Celeribacter indicus: one gene and its partner. The protein of the gene in region 1 interacts with the protein of each later gene in a pairwise test. Links are inferred from orthologs where the notes say so. Each region holds a gene or a part of one and is shown on either strand. Other genes may lie near its edges. The genes, in order: trkA and P73_RS01410.

What was found.
Region 2: the proteins of trkA (region 1) and P73_RS01410 interact in binary tests that used the Escherichia coli proteins (3 or more experiments, as listed by UniProt). The link is inferred for Celeribacter indicus from one-to-one orthologs.

Annotation. Positions count from the first base shown.
Region 1 is NZ_CP004393.1:2,253,709-2,260,894, forward strand. What follows is about bases 2,868-5,833. They hold trkA (Trk system potassium transporter TrkA), read left to right. Parts: upstream 2,868-3,645; coding sequence 3,646-5,022; downstream 5,023-5,833. Other genes in these bases: ntrX (nitrogen assimilation response regulator NtrX), read left to right, coding at 2,868-3,554; P73_RS11345 (TrkH family potassium uptake protein), read left to right, coding at 5,022-5,833. Also shown: P73_RS11330 (sensor histidine kinase NtrY-like), read left to right, coding at 1-2,129; more of ntrX, read left to right, coding at 2,151-2,867; more of P73_RS11345, read left to right, coding at 5,834-6,569; RNA chaperone Hfq, read left to right, coding at 6,749-6,982; GTPase HflX, read left to right, coding at 7,080-7,186. UniProt on the Escherichia coli protein: Part of the constitutive potassium transport systems TrkG and TrkH. May regulate the transport activity of TrkG and TrkH systems. Binds to NAD(+) and NADH.
Region 2 is NZ_CP004393.1:277,527-284,663, reverse strand. What follows is about bases 254-3,170. They hold P73_RS01410 (PTS sugar transporter subunit IIA), read left to right. Parts: upstream 254-1,438; coding sequence 1,439-1,903; downstream 1,904-3,170. Other genes in these bases: P73_RS01405 (nodulation protein NodH), read right to left, coding at 1,921-3,170; hpf (ribosome hibernation-promoting factor, HPF/YfiA family), read left to right, coding at 824-1,399; lptB (LPS export ABC transporter ATP-binding protein), read left to right, coding at 254-579. Outside these bases: more of lptB, read left to right, coding at 1-253; more of P73_RS01405, read right to left, coding at 3,171-3,345; P73_RS01400 (DUF5927 domain-containing protein), read right to left, coding at 3,348-5,045; P73_RS01395 (glycosyltransferase family 2 protein), read right to left, coding at 5,042-6,028; P73_RS01390 (glycosyltransferase family 2 protein), read right to left, coding at 6,191-7,137. UniProt on the Escherichia coli protein: Seems to have a role in regulating nitrogen assimilation.

The DNA of each region.
Region 1 (7,186 bases):
TCGGTCCGCTCGACCACGGCCATGCCTCCAACGTGCTGCGCGGCGTGCTCCTGGCGGATATCGTCTATGTGCTCATCGTCGCCGGCCTCGTGGCGCAGCGCATCGCCCGGATGATCGCCGCCCGCCGCGCCCATTCGGAGGGCTCGCGGCTCCACCTGCGGCTGTCCGGCGTGTTCCTGCTTCTCGCGCTCATCCCGACGGTGACCGTGGCGGTCTTTGCTGTCGTGACGGTGAATTTCGGGCTCGAGGGCTGGTTCTCCGACCGGGTGCGCAACGTGGTCGGCTCCTCGCTCGAGGCGGCGAAGGCCTATGAGACGGAGCATCGCGACGGTCTGGCGGAGGACACGCGGGCGCTCGCCGGCTTCCTGATCGAGCGGCGCCGGCAGGTCACGATCCTGCCCGACGGCGCGCTGCGCCAGGTGCTCAACCAGGGGCAGGGGCTGATCCAGCGCGGCCTGCGCGAAGCCTATGTGATCGACCGCGCGGGAGAGATCCGGGCGCGGGGAGAACGCTCCTACCTGTTCAACTACGAACGTCCCACCGAGGCGCAGCGCGCCCGCGCGGAGACGGGCGAGCTCGTGCTGATCGACGACTGGGACCATAACGAAAGCCGCGCCCTGCAACGGCTTGCGGGGTTTGCCGACCGCTATCTCTATGTCACGCGCGACGTGGACGGAAAGATCCTCAGCCTGCTCGACGAGACGCAGGACAGCATCGCGCTTTACAACCAGCTCGAAAGCGACCGCGGGCGGCTGCTGTTCGAGTTCGGCCTGCTCTACATCGGCTTTGCCATCGTCCTCATCCTCGTGGCGACCTGGATCGGCCTGTGGTTCGCGGAACGGCTCGCCCGTCCGATCGGGCGGCTGGCGGGCGCGGCGCAGCGGGTCGGGGAGGGGGACCTGTCGGTTCGCGTCGCCGAGGCGGAGGGCCAGGACGAGATCGCGACGCTGGGGCGGGTCTTCAACCAGATGACCCGCCAGCTCAAGGTGCAGCGCAACGAGCTTCTGGAGCGCAACGAGCAGATCGACCAGCGGCGCCGGCTGTTCGACAGCGTGCTCTCCTCGGTGACGGCGGGGGTGATCGGGCTCGACGCCTCGGGGCGCGTGACGCTGTCCAACCGTTCGGCGCAGACGCTTCTGTCGCTCGGAACGCGCGACGTGACCGGCGAGAACCTGGGCCTGCTGGTGCCGGAATTCGGCCCGCTCTTCGACACCCTGCGCGGGCAGGGGCGGGAGGTGGTCCAGGAGGAGATCCGGCTGATCCGCTCCGGCGCGCAGGAAAGCCTGCTCGTGCGGATCGCCACCCGGCGGGATGTCGAGGGGCTGCTCGAAGGCTATGTGGTGGTCTTCGACGACGTCACCGACCTCGTGAGCGCGCAGCGGCTCGCCGCCTGGGGCGATGTCGCCCGGCGGATCGCGCATGAGATCAAGAACCCGCTCACGCCGATCCAGCTTTCGGCGGAGCGGATCCTGAGGAAGTTCGGCCGGGGCCTCGACGAGGAGACGCGGGCGGATCTCGAGCAATATACCTCCGTCATCGTGCGCCAGACCGGCGACCTGCGGCGGATCGTCGACGAGTTTTCCAAATTCGCGCGGATGCCCTCGCCCGAGCGGCGGGAGCAGGATCTCGTCGCGCTGGTGCGCGGCGCGGTGCTGTTGCAGCAGAATGCCCAGCCCGACGTGACCATCGTCTCGGAGATCGCGCCGGCGACGGCCTGGGCGGAGGTCGATGCGACGATGATCGGTCAGGCGCTCACCAATCTTATAAAGAATGCCGGGGAAGCCATTGACACGCTTTACGAAACCGGCGTTCCGGAAGGCCATGTGCCGACCGTGCGCGTGACGCTCGCCTGCGAAGGACAGGAGGCGGTGATCGAGATCGCGGACAATGGCATCGGCCTGCCGGAGGACCGGTCGCGGCTGTTCGAGCCCTATGTCACGACGCGCGAGAAAGGCACCGGGCTGGGCCTGCCGATCGTCAAGAAGATCATCGAGGAGCATGGCGGTACGCTGACGCTGTCGGATGGCGTGCCGCTCGATCCCTCGGGCCGGATCGGGGCGCGGGCGACCATTCGCCTTGCGCTTTTGAAGGAACGTGAAGTTCAACAAGAACAGAAACTTGCAGTGTAGTATTGAAGTGGGGACAGAGCCATGCCGGACATTCTGATCGTCGATGACGAGCGCGACATCCGTGAGTTGATCGGGGATATTCTCCGGGACGAGGGATACGAGACCCGGCTGGCCTCGAACTCGGACGAATGTCTGCGCGAGATCGGCGCGGGTGTGCCCTCGCTCATGATCCTCGACATCTGGCTCAAGGACAGCGACATGGACGGGATCGACATCCTCAAGCATGTCAAGCGCGAGCACCCCGAGGTGCCGATCATCATCATCTCCGGCCACGGCAATATCGAGATCGCGGTGGCGGCGATCAAGCAGGGCGCCTATGACTTCATCGAGAAGCCCTTCAACATCGACCAGCTCATGGTGGTGATCGGCCGCGCGATGGAGACCTCGCGGCTCAGGCGCGAGAATGCCACGCTGAAGCGGTCGGGCGGCGCGGAGGTGGAGATGATCGGCATCTCCACCGCGTTCAAGCAGCTCAAGTCCAATCTCGAGAAGGTCACGCGCTCGAACGGGCGGGTGATGCTCACTGGGCCTGCGGGCGTCGGCAAGGAGGTTGCGGCGCGCTACATCCACCTCAATTCCGACCGCCGCGAGGCGCCCTTCGTGACCGTCTCCTCCGCCACGATCGCGCCGGAGCGGATGGAGGAGGTGCTGTTCGGCCGCGAAAGCCCGGAGCGGGGGGTCGAGAAGGGGCTTCTCGAGGAGGCCAGCGGCGGCGTGATCTATTTCGACGAGGTGGCGGACATGCCGCTCGGCACCCAGTCGAAGATCCTGCGCGTCCTGGTCGAGCAGAAATTCACCCGCGTCGGCGGGGCGGGCAAGGTCTCCGTCGACCTGCGCGTGATCTCCTCCACCTCGCGCGACCTCCAGGGAGAGATCCTCGCCGGGACCTTCCGCGAGGAGCTCTATCACCGGCTGAACGTCGTGCCGATCGAGGTGCCCGCGCTCGAGAAGCGGCGCGAGGACATTCCCGAACTCGCGCGCCATTTCATCGCGCAGCTTAACCGCGTGCAGGGCCTGCCGCTGCGGGAGCTGTCGGAGGATGCGGCGGCGATGCTCCAGACGATGAGCTGGCCGGGCAACGTGCGGCAGCTCAAGAACGTGATCGAGCGGGTGCTGATCCTCGGCGACAGCACGGGGGAGATCGACGCCGCCGAACTGCCCGCGCAGGAGGGCGGGGTGGACGAGGGCGGCGCGATGCTGTCGCCGGCCATCGCGACCCTGCCGCTGCGCGAGGCGCGGGAGATGTTCGAGCGCGAATACCTGCTGACCCAGATCAACCGGTTCGGCGGGAACATCTCGCGCACCGCCACCTTCGTCGGGATGGAACGCTCGGCGCTGCACCGCAAGCTCAAGTCGCTGGGCGTCGTCACCGGCACGAAACAGGGCGGGCGCGTGGCCTATGTCTCCGAAGACGCGGCGCAATAGCGCCGCGAAGACCGCCCGTCCCCACGGCAGGCGCATTGACCGTGCCCGCGTTAAGTGCGAAGGCTGAGCCGAAGCGAAAGGGGATGATGCAATGAAAGTCATCATTTGCGGCGCCGGGCAGGTCGGATGGCAGATCGCCAGGCAGCTTTCGGGCGAGAGGAACGACGTGACCGTCGTCGACAACAATCCCGCGCTGGTGCGGCGTGCGACGGACACGCTCGACGTGCAGGGGATCGAGGGCCATGCCTCCTATCCCGACATCCTTGAAAAGGCGGGCGCGCGGGATGCCGACATGATCATCGCCGCCACCTATTCCGACGAGGTGAACATGGTCACCTGCCAGGTGGCGCATTCGGTCTTTGCCGTGCCGCGCAAGATCGCGCGGCTGCGGGCGCAGAGCTATCTCACCGCGATCTATTCCGACCTCTACCGGCGCGACCACATGCCGATCGACGTGGTGATCTCGCCCGAGAAGGAGGTCGCGGAGGCGGCGCTCCGGCGGCTCGCCGCGCCTGCGGCCTTCGACACGCAGGTCTTCCTCGCGGGGCGCGCGCATCTGCTGGGCATCGCGCTCGAGGCGGATTGCCCGGTGCTCAACGCCTCGCTGCGTGAGCTGACGGAACTCTTCTCCACCCTGCGCGCCACCGTCGTCGGCGTGCGCCGCGACGGCAAGCTCTTTGCCCCCGAGCCGGGGGACCAGCTCTTTGCAGGCGATGCGGTCTATGTCTTCGTCAATTCCGACGACATCGCCCGCACGCTCGAGATCTTCGGCAAGCCCCACTCCAAGCAGGAGCGCGTCGTGATCCTCGGCGGCGGCAATGTCGGGCTCGGCGTCGCGCGGGCGCTGGAGACGCGCACCGAGCGGGTGCGCGCGAAGATCATCGAGAAGGACCGCAGGATCGCGGAGCGGGCCGCCGACAGTCTCGAGCGCACCATCGTGCTGAACGGCGACGCGCTCGATCCCGAGCTCTTGTCCGAGGCAGGGGTGAGCCGGGCGGATGCCGTGCTCTGCGTCACCGACGACGACAAGGTGAACATGCTCGCCGCCGTGCGTGCGAAACAGGCGGGGGCGGCGATGGCGATCTGTCTCGTGAACGATCCCTCGCTCGTGCCGATCCTCTCCGCGCTCGACATCGACGCCTATATCAACCCGCGCGCGACCACCGTCTCCTCGATCCTGCGCCATATCCGCCACGGGCGGGTGCGCAACGTCTATTCGGTGGGCGACGGCGAGGCGGAGGTGATCGAGGCGCAGGTGCTCTCGACCTCGCCGATCTCCGGCAAGCGCATCCGCGACATCGACTTTCCCGAGGGCGTGCTGGTCGGCGCGATCGCCAAGGGCGACGTCTATGTGAAGCCGACCGGGGAGACGCGGATCGACGAGGGCGACGTGATTTCCATCTTCTCGCTCACCGCCGACGTGCCGGAGGTCGAGCGGCTGTTGCAAGTCTCGATCGACTTCTTCTGATGAACCGCTTTTCGCGCATGCCGTTCTTTGTCCAGCTGATGCTGGTCTCGGGGGGCGCGATGCTGGTCCCGGCCTTCTATGCGCTCATCCTGCGCGAATGGGACGACGCGCGGGCCTTTCTCTATCCCTCGGTGCTGGTCTGCTCCCTCGCGGGCTTCATCGCCATCGCGCTGTTCCGGCCTGAGGCGACGGAGGCCCGCGACGGCCGGCGCGACCGCGACCGGGAGGGGCGCAACCAGCTCCTGACGCTGCTCGGCACCTATACGGCGCTGCCGCTCGTGCTTGCCGTGCCCTTCGTCGAGGCGACGCAGGACACGACCTTTCTCAACGGTTATTTCGAGATGGTCTCGGCGCTCACCACCACCGGCGCGACGCTGTTCGACGATCCGGCGCGTCTGAGCCGCCCGGAGCATCTCTGGACCGCGCTCGTCGCCTGGCTCGGCGGGCTCTTCGCCTGGGTGACGGCGGTCGCGGTGCTCGCGCCGCTGAACCTCGGCGGCTTTGAGGTGATCTCCTCGCGCCAGCCCGGCCAGAGCGATGCGCGCGCCTCGCAGATCACCCGCATCGCCGCCGCGCCGGAGCGGATGGCGCGGTTCACGACGAAGCTCTTTCCGATCTACATCGGCCTCACGCTCGCGTTGTGGTTCGCGCTCGCCATGGTCGGCTCTCCCGCCTTCGTCGCGCTGATCCACGCGATGTCGGTCATGTCCACCTCCGGCATCTCGCCGGTGGGCGGGCTCACCAACACGCGCACCGGCTTCGTCGGGGAGCTGCTGATCTTCGCCTTCCTCTTTCTGGCCCTGTCGCGCAAGACCTTCACCGCCGACAACCCGCGCCCCGACGCACCGCCGCTCTGGCGCGACCCGGAGATGAAGATCGGGCTCGCGCTCATGGTGGCGGTGCCGCTGCTGCTGTTCCTGCGACATTGGGTCGCGGTGCTCGAGGTCTCGGGCGACTGGACCTTCGGCCGCGCGCTGTCCTCGCTCTGGGGGTCGATGTTCATGGTGCTCTCCTTCCTCAGCACCGCGGGCTTCGAGAGCATGGGCTGGGAGGAGGCGCGGCTCTGGTCCGGGCTCCAGGCGCCGGGCGTGCTGCTGATGGGGCTTGCGATCTTCGGCGGCGGGGTGGCGACCACGGCGGGGGGCGTGAAGCTCCTGCGCCTTTATGCCCTCGTGCGGCACGGCGAGCGGGAGATCGAGAAGCTGGTCTCGCCCCATTCGGTCGGCGGGGCCGGGGCCAACGCGCGGCGGATAAGGCGCGAAGGCGCCTATGTGGCCTGGGTTTACTTCATGGTCTTCGCCTTCACCATCGCGGGGGTGATGATGCTGCTCGCGCTGCTCGGGCTCGATTTCGAGCGGGCGGCGATCTTCACCATTTCCGCGCTGACGACGACGGGGCCGCTGGTGAGGGTCGCGGGAACCGACCCGATGAGCTATGCCGCGCTGACCGATCCGATGAAGCTCGTCCTCGCCGGCACGATGGTGCTCGGACGGCTCGAGATGCTGGCGATCATCGCGCTGCTCAACCCCGAATTCTGGCGCCGCTGACGGGGCCGACAGGCGTTAGCGCTACAAATGACGTAATTTTGCGCCGCGCCGCGGCATCGCGTCGCGATTTTCCATGCACAATCTTGACATTCCTCAAGAACTCCTGCGAACGTGAGCGCAAGTGCTGTCGCCCGAGGGACAGTTCGCATCATAAAGCGCAAGAAAAAGGCAATTTTCTCATGGCCGCCGATAAACAGAATCTCCAGGATGCCTTCCTCAATCACGTCCGCAAGACCAAGGTTCCCGTCACGATCTTCCTGATCAACGGGGTGAAGCTTCAGGGCGTGATCACATGGTTCGACAATTTCTGCGTCCTGCTGCGCCGGGACGGTCAGAGCCAGCTTGTCTACAAGCATGCGATCTCCACCATCATGCCGGCCCAGCCGATCAACCTCTACGACAGCGAGGAGTGAGGGGGCCGCGCCCCTTGCATTCCGTCCTGCACCGATTACGTGACGCGCACCCCCCGCATCCCGCGGCGGGTGCCCACGTCTGTTGAAGGAGCGGCATTTGGCCGAATTGCACGAACACGAGATCCTGCCGACGCGCGCCTGGGTTCTCCACCCGGACATCACCTCCGACCGGGACCGGCGCGATCCGGTCGCGGGGCTGGAGGA
Region 2 (7,137 bases), 2.0 Mb from region 1 along the record:
ATCGCAGGACTCGTCATGCCGGAGGCCGGCGAAGTCACCGTCGACGGGCGCAACATCACGCTCCTCCCCATGTACCGGCGCGCGAAGATGGGAATCGGGTACCTGCCACAGGAGGCGTCGATCTTTCGCGGGCTCTGTGTCGAGGACAACATCCTCGCGATTCTCGAGGTCGCGGAGGACGACCCGCTGATGCGGCGCGAGCGGCTCGAGGACCTGCTCTCCGAATTCTCCATCGCGCATCTGCGACGCGCCCCCGCGCTCGCGCTTTCGGGCGGCGAACGCCGCCGCGTCGAGATCGCCCGCTGCCTCGCCTCCAATCCCTCCTACGTGCTGCTCGATGAACCCTTCGCCGGGGTCGATCCGATCGCCGTGGCGGAAATCCGCGGACTGGTCTCCGAACTGCGCACCCGTGGCATCGGAGTCCTCATCACGGATCATAACGTTCAGGAAACGCTCGGAATTATCGACCGCGCCTATATCCTTCACGATGGCACGGTGCTGATGTCCGGCACGCGCGAGGAAATCGTCGCGGACGAAACCGTGCGCCGCGTTTACCTTGGAGACAATTTCCGGATCTGAGCGCGGGTTTCGATTGACAACCCCCCGCGATCTGCCGCCAAATACAGGTGATGCAAGACGCTCGTATGACAGTCTGCGCCGCGGCCCCAACACGCCTTCAGGCGCCGGTTCGCCACCCCGACGGGTCGTCCGGGTCCATTTACCAGCGTTTGCATTCGTATCCCGCTTTCAAACAAAATCCAGAGACCCGTCCGCACCAGCGGTAACCACGGCGCGCACGGGCCCCAATGAGAAGGAGGTATCTATGCGGTACCAAATCAGCGGAAAACAAATCGACATCGGATCGGCGCTTCAGACACATGTCCAGACGGAGCTTGGGACCGTGCTCGACAAGTATTCCCAACGTCCGACGGATGCGAATGTGGTGTTTTCGAAAAGCGGGGCGGAATACACCTGTGAAGCCGTGGTGCATCTGTCCTCCGGCCTGACGGCCCAGGCGAGCGCGCACGCACATGAGATCTATGCGGCCTTCGACGGCTGCACCGAAAAGATGGACAAGCAGTTGCGCCGCTACAAGCGCCGCCTGAAAGATCATCACAAGGTGCGGTCCGAACCTGTTGAACTCCTCGAAGCTTCCCAGTATATCCTCGCGGCGTCGGAATATGACGAGGATCAGGAGCCGGAAACCCTTCAGCCGATGATCATCGCCGAGATGGAGACGAGGATTCCGACACTCACGGTCGGCGAGGCGGTGATGCAGATGGAACTTGCCGGCGCGCCGGTGCTTCTGTTCCATAATGAAGGTAAAACTGGTTTGAACGTGGTCTACCGCCGCCCTGACGGGAATATCGGCTGGATCGACCCGGACAACGCGAAATAAAGATCGGCCCGCCGCGACGGGTCGGGGCGGGTGCACCTAATGGATATCTCAAAGATCTTGGATCCGCAGGCTGTGAAGGTCGTCGGGAAGATGACCAGCAAGAAGCGCCTGTTTCAGGACCTCGGAGAAATTGCGGCGAGCGCCTATGGCCTGTCGGTCAACGACACGTTCGATGCTCTCCAGGAACGCGAAAGCCTTGGTCCCACCGGTGTGGGCCATGGCGTAGCCTTGCCGCACGCCCGGATCGCCGGGCTCGACCGCGTCGTGGGTGCCTTCCTGCGGCTCGAAAGTCCGATGGATTTCGATGCGGTCGACCGGCAGCCGGTGGACCTCGTCTTCGCACTTTTCGCACCCGCCGAATCGGGCGTCGACCATCTGAAGGCGCTCGCTCTCGTCTCCCGCACGATGCGCGACGGAGACGTCTGTACGAAGCTGCGGGCGAACGCGGATCCGGCAACACTCCACGCCATCCTGACCGAAGGCCCGGCGACAAAGGCCGCCTGACGGCCCCCGCGCCCGGTTCAAGCCTTCCAGGGGCCGAATCCGAACATCATGTAGTCCCGCTGGTAAGCCGCGCGCACGGCCTCTTCTATGTCGGCGTCATAGATCTCAGAGAGCGCGAAGGGGGTATCCTCCGGCTCCGCGGCGAGAGCAACCGCTGTGCTTCCCACGGCGGAGGCGAGAGTGCCGATTCCGGCCGACAGATCCTCCTCGCGAAGGATCAGGTCGGGTAGGGAGAAATCCGCGAACCCCTTGACCACCTCGGACTGGGAGGCCCATGTCCCGTCCACCCGCACGGAGGTCTGCCCGTTCAGGTTGCCCCTCACGAAATCCGCGAACTTACGGAAGGCCTCCCGATGCCGGTCGACACCATAGCTTTCGTCCGGAGCCTCCACCGGCAAAGGCAGCTTGTAGGTCGTCCGCAACATGTCACGGATCTCCCGATAGGTCTGCGGACCGAGATTGAGGATATAGCGACAAAAGCTGCGGTGAAGCCGGACTGCCGGATGGGCGATCACGGTAAAGCTGCGATGTCCCTTGTTCTTCCGCTTCCACTGACGCAGGGATTTCTGGGTGAAACCCTCCAGAAGCGCCTCCTCCTCTGGGTCGAGCGCGGAAAGCCAGTTCCGCACCGCACGCTCCGGTCCTCCCCGCACGGGCATATAGAGAAGCGGCGTCCGCACCGCCGCCACATAGGATGGCACGGCCGGTCCCCGTGCCGGCTCGAAATTCGGCGTATCCGACAGGTTGAAATGGTCGATGGCGGAAAGCGCGGAGACCATCTCCGCATAGTTCACCACCTTGTCCTCGATCCGCGCGGGATTTTGAACCTTCGTCTTCTGGGTGGTCTTCTCGCGCGGGGTGTCGACGCCGAGAAAGCGCGCGAGGCCGTTCAGCACCTCGATATCCTGAATATCGTCATAGCTGATGTAGAACGCCGTCTGGCCGGTCGTCTGCAAGTGCCGTTGCAGGAAGCGCTGAAACCCCTTCAGCTCGTCGAGCAGCTCCTGAAACTCTCCCGGCTCGAACCGCACCTTGGCCGATCTGGCATCCTTGAGATCCCCGAGCCGCCACTGTCCCGTGGCCGACGCGATCTTGCGCGAGACGTAGCTGTCGAGCGGGTTGCGCGTGAGCACGATCTTGGCGCAGCGGGAATCACCGAGCACATGGGTGAGCACGCGCGGATCGTGATCGTGGAAGAACCGGAAGCCCGCAAGCCCATCGGTCCTTTCCCGCAATGTCCCGAGAAGCGCCAAAGGATCCGCCTCGCGCGCCGCCATTCCGATCCCGACGAGTTCGGTCTGGCCGGATTTGCCGATGAAGGCCGGATTGAAGGCTTCCCCCCAGCATTTCAGCCCCGGATAGGCGTTCAGGTTCTCTTCGAGAAAATTCGATCCGGTCCGCATTTCCGCGAAGATCACGAAATAATCGAAGGCATCAGACATATTCATTTCACCAAATAGGGCCGTTTCCGTCCGGCAAGACGGGGATTCGGATCATTTCCGGTGGGGAAATCTCCCATCAGATGAGGTTTCATCCCCTGATTTTTCAAATTCTGCAAGAATTGCGCGAATCCCGTCAGATCGCGCATCCGCGGTGCCTCCGTCAGCCGGCGCACGTTGCGCGGCATGATCTCGTCAATGATCGTCTGCAACGGCTCCATCCCGGCCTCGAGGAAATCCGCCATGGTCCAGATCCGCACCCGCGCCTTCACATGCTGCGAACGCAGGATCTCCAGATGCGCGGCCTCGATCCGCTGAAGCCGCGCCGCCTCCCGGCGAATATCGGAAAAATTCAGGTTGGAGCGGAAGAGGCTCACCGCCCAAGCTCCGGAAATCACCGAGATCTGGGCATTCGCATCCGTGGCGATGAGCCAGTTGATGTCCTGATTGTCGCGCGGGCCGAACATGAAACACTGCCGCTCCCCGCGCGTGTTCCAGAGGAGCGAGGTGAGAAAGGCGCAGGGATTGTAGTCACGCAGGGAGGCACTGTCCGAAAGCGCGCCGGCAAAGAGCTTCTGCCCCCCGGAAAACTCCACCCGCTCGGGCGCGAAGAGATGGCCGTGAACCCGCGCCCCCACCGCGCGCGACAACCAGCTGTCGAAATCCTCGAACAGGTCCGAAAACCCCTCGAAGACCGAATAGGGCGACGAGGTCTTGCCATGGTCCTTGCCGGGACCGGGCAGTCGGCTCTGCATATAGAGTCCCGCGCGCCCCCTGGTGCGCCGCTCGACCGCCTTGGCGAAGATGCGGTCGATCTTGCCGGGATTGGGCTCCGCACCCTTCATCGGATCGACATCGCTGTTGAGGAAGGTCTCGTAGAGGCGTTCCGCCTGCGGCCAGATCTTCCGCGCGACAAAACAGTCCGACCGTCGCAGGAGCTGGAGGTGGTCGTCGTAGAAGACATGGGGCTTGCCCTGAAAATCGAACTTCGACAGGGTCAGGGACCGGCTTTCGATCGTATTGGAATGAAGCCGCACGAGCGTCTGATAATAGCTTTCGTCGGGAATCCAGACCCGCCTGAAATAGGTATCGTAGAGCTTGCGGTCCGGGTCCTCGAGAATGGCGGAAAGGGTCTGGCGCGTCAGGCACCACCATTGGCTTCCAAGATGCGGCACCAGCCGTGCGGGGATCCGGCGCTCGACCTTCAGCCGACGTTGCAGCGCGACGTAACGGTCGAAAAGGCGGCGGTGCCTTTTCCACGAGAACGGAAAGCGCAGGGTGAACCGTTCGGTATCGAGCCCGCCCACCGTCCAGGGCACATCCTCGATCGTCACGCTTTCGATGAAATTCGTCAAAGGGCGCGCGGCCAGATATTGCTTCAGGTCCTCCACCGGACGAAGCGGCAGGCACGATCCGGAAGCGAGGTAGACATGCCTCACGTCCCCGAAGCGTTCGAGCATCAGCTCGGACGCGTCCTGCGAGGCCGCGACCAGAGACCATGTGCCCCATTCGCAGGCGTGACGCCGTGAAAACAGCACGTTGTCGAGATCGCTGAGGCTTTCGACGAAGGGCTGGTACATCTCCCGCCTCACCCGCCGGTCGACATGGATCACCACAGGACAGCCATGGTTCGCCCAGTGCCGCGCAACCTGTTCCGCGCGGTGCAGCGCGGTATGCACGAGCATCACGAAGCCGACCGTCATGCCCAGTTCCCCTTGGACATGAGGCCGAGGATCTCAAGCTGGCGCCAGTTGATGTATTTCTCCGACCAGTTGCACCAGAGATCGGGATCCCGCTGGAGCCGGTCATGGTAGATGACATATTCCCGGCTGCCCGCATAATGCTGGCGCCGGGTGAGTTCCTCCTCGGTCTTCTCCATGAATGTGTCGAGAAACTTCGCGTGGAGCAGCGCGCCCGACGCCTTCTCCCCGCCTCGGGTCTCGTAGACGAGGTTGAGGCCCCGCGGCAGGAGCATGTGGGTCGATTGCAGATAGGCATAGCTGCGATGCCATTTCACGAGCGGGATCTTGTTGAGCGCCGGGGCATTGACCGGCTCCTCCGCAAAAAAGAGACGCGCGCGCGGTCCGCCCTGGATCCACAGGTTGCGATAGACCGGATTGGTGGAAATCATGTAATTCCCGCTGTCGAACCACTCGGCGATCTCGAAGGGATCCTGCCCCTCGCGATAGGGCTGCGCGTCGATCGGTCCCTTCGGGTACATGTCGATGAGCATCGCCGAAAAACTGCGGATGCCGGAGGAGTCCAGCCAGTCGGTCAGGGCCGGAATGGGGCGCGTGTCGCAGAAGGGGAAAACGAGGAATTCGTCCACATCGACGGTGAGCGTCCAGTGTCCGTGGCAATATTTTCCCGCGATCCAGTTCATCCAGTGCACGCCGAAAAGCGCGTTGCGATAGCTCGCGGTGGTATGCCAGACGGAGACGTCCTTCTGGCCGAGCAGGTATTCGCGCGTTCCGTCGTCACTGTCGTTGTCGATCATCAGGAAATGGCGCACGCCCATGCCACGGTAATAGGAAAGGAAATAGGGCAGTCGGACACGTTCGTTGCGCAGCGTGGACACAAGCAGGAGGTCATCGTGGCGGATGCGCGGCGTGTTGTCCTGAACGCAAGCCAACTGCCGACGTGCCCGGAAGGCCCGCCAGAGTGCACGTTTGCGTTGAAGCCGCAATCTATAGTGCCCGAGCCTGCTCACCGATCTAGCCTTCGTCCCCTCCGGACTCATCTCGCGACAGGGTCATGAGCCCGAATATTTGTATGAATTTACCGGATCAAGGTAAACAATTGAAAATTAAATCCGAAAATTGTTTCGACATTCTTACCTCAGACGCGGTCAATCTGCATCAGTCATCCACGAACCGCGGCTGAGCAGTCCCAATGCCTCGAGCTGCCGCCAATCCTTATAGGCGACGGAACCCGCATAAAAGAAGTCGGGCGCCGCAATTACCGCATCGTAATAGGTATCGAAGGCCTCCGGCTGGCCGAAATGCTGCTTTCGGCTCTTTTCCTCGCGCGACTTCTCGATCGCCACGGGCAGAAATTTCGTATGGAGCAGGACGCCGCACAAGCGGCTGTCTCCCGGCCCGTCATAGGCGAAATTGAGCGCTTTCGGCAACATCGCATGGGTCGAGTTGATATAGACGTAACGCCAGTGCCATTTGACGAGAGGCAACTTGTTGAGCGTCGGCCCGCGCCGCGGGTTCTGAGCAAAGAACATCCGCTCCCGCGCGCCACCCTGAACCCAGAGGTTCCTTTTTCGACGCTGCCGTTGCGCGCGGTAGGGCCCCGGATCGAAATGGGTCAGCACCTCCCGCGGATCCTGCCCCGCTTCGTGGGAGATGCCGTCGATCGGCCCGACCGGATAGAGATCGAGCATCAGAGCGCCCATCGCAACCGCGCCTTCACTTTCGAGATGGAGGACGAGATCGTGCAGTGTCCGTGTCTCCTCGAAGGGATAAGCGAGCAACTCGTCCGCATCCACCGTCAGGCACCAGTGGCCGCGCCCATATCTCGCCAGGAGCCGGTTGGTCCAGTCGAGACCGAATCGAGACGCCTTGTAACTTGCCGTCGTGGACCAGAGGGACACGTCCGGCTGTTCCTGGAGAAAGGCCGGTGTGCCATCTGTGCTGTCATTGTCGATGAAAAGGAAATGATCGACACCGAGCCGCCTATAATACGCGAGGAAGAAGGGAAGGCGCTCCGCCTCGTTGCGCACGCAACACAGGCAGAGGATCGACTTCGGCGCGATGCTCTTGGTCCTATCCCGCACAAGTCTGAGAT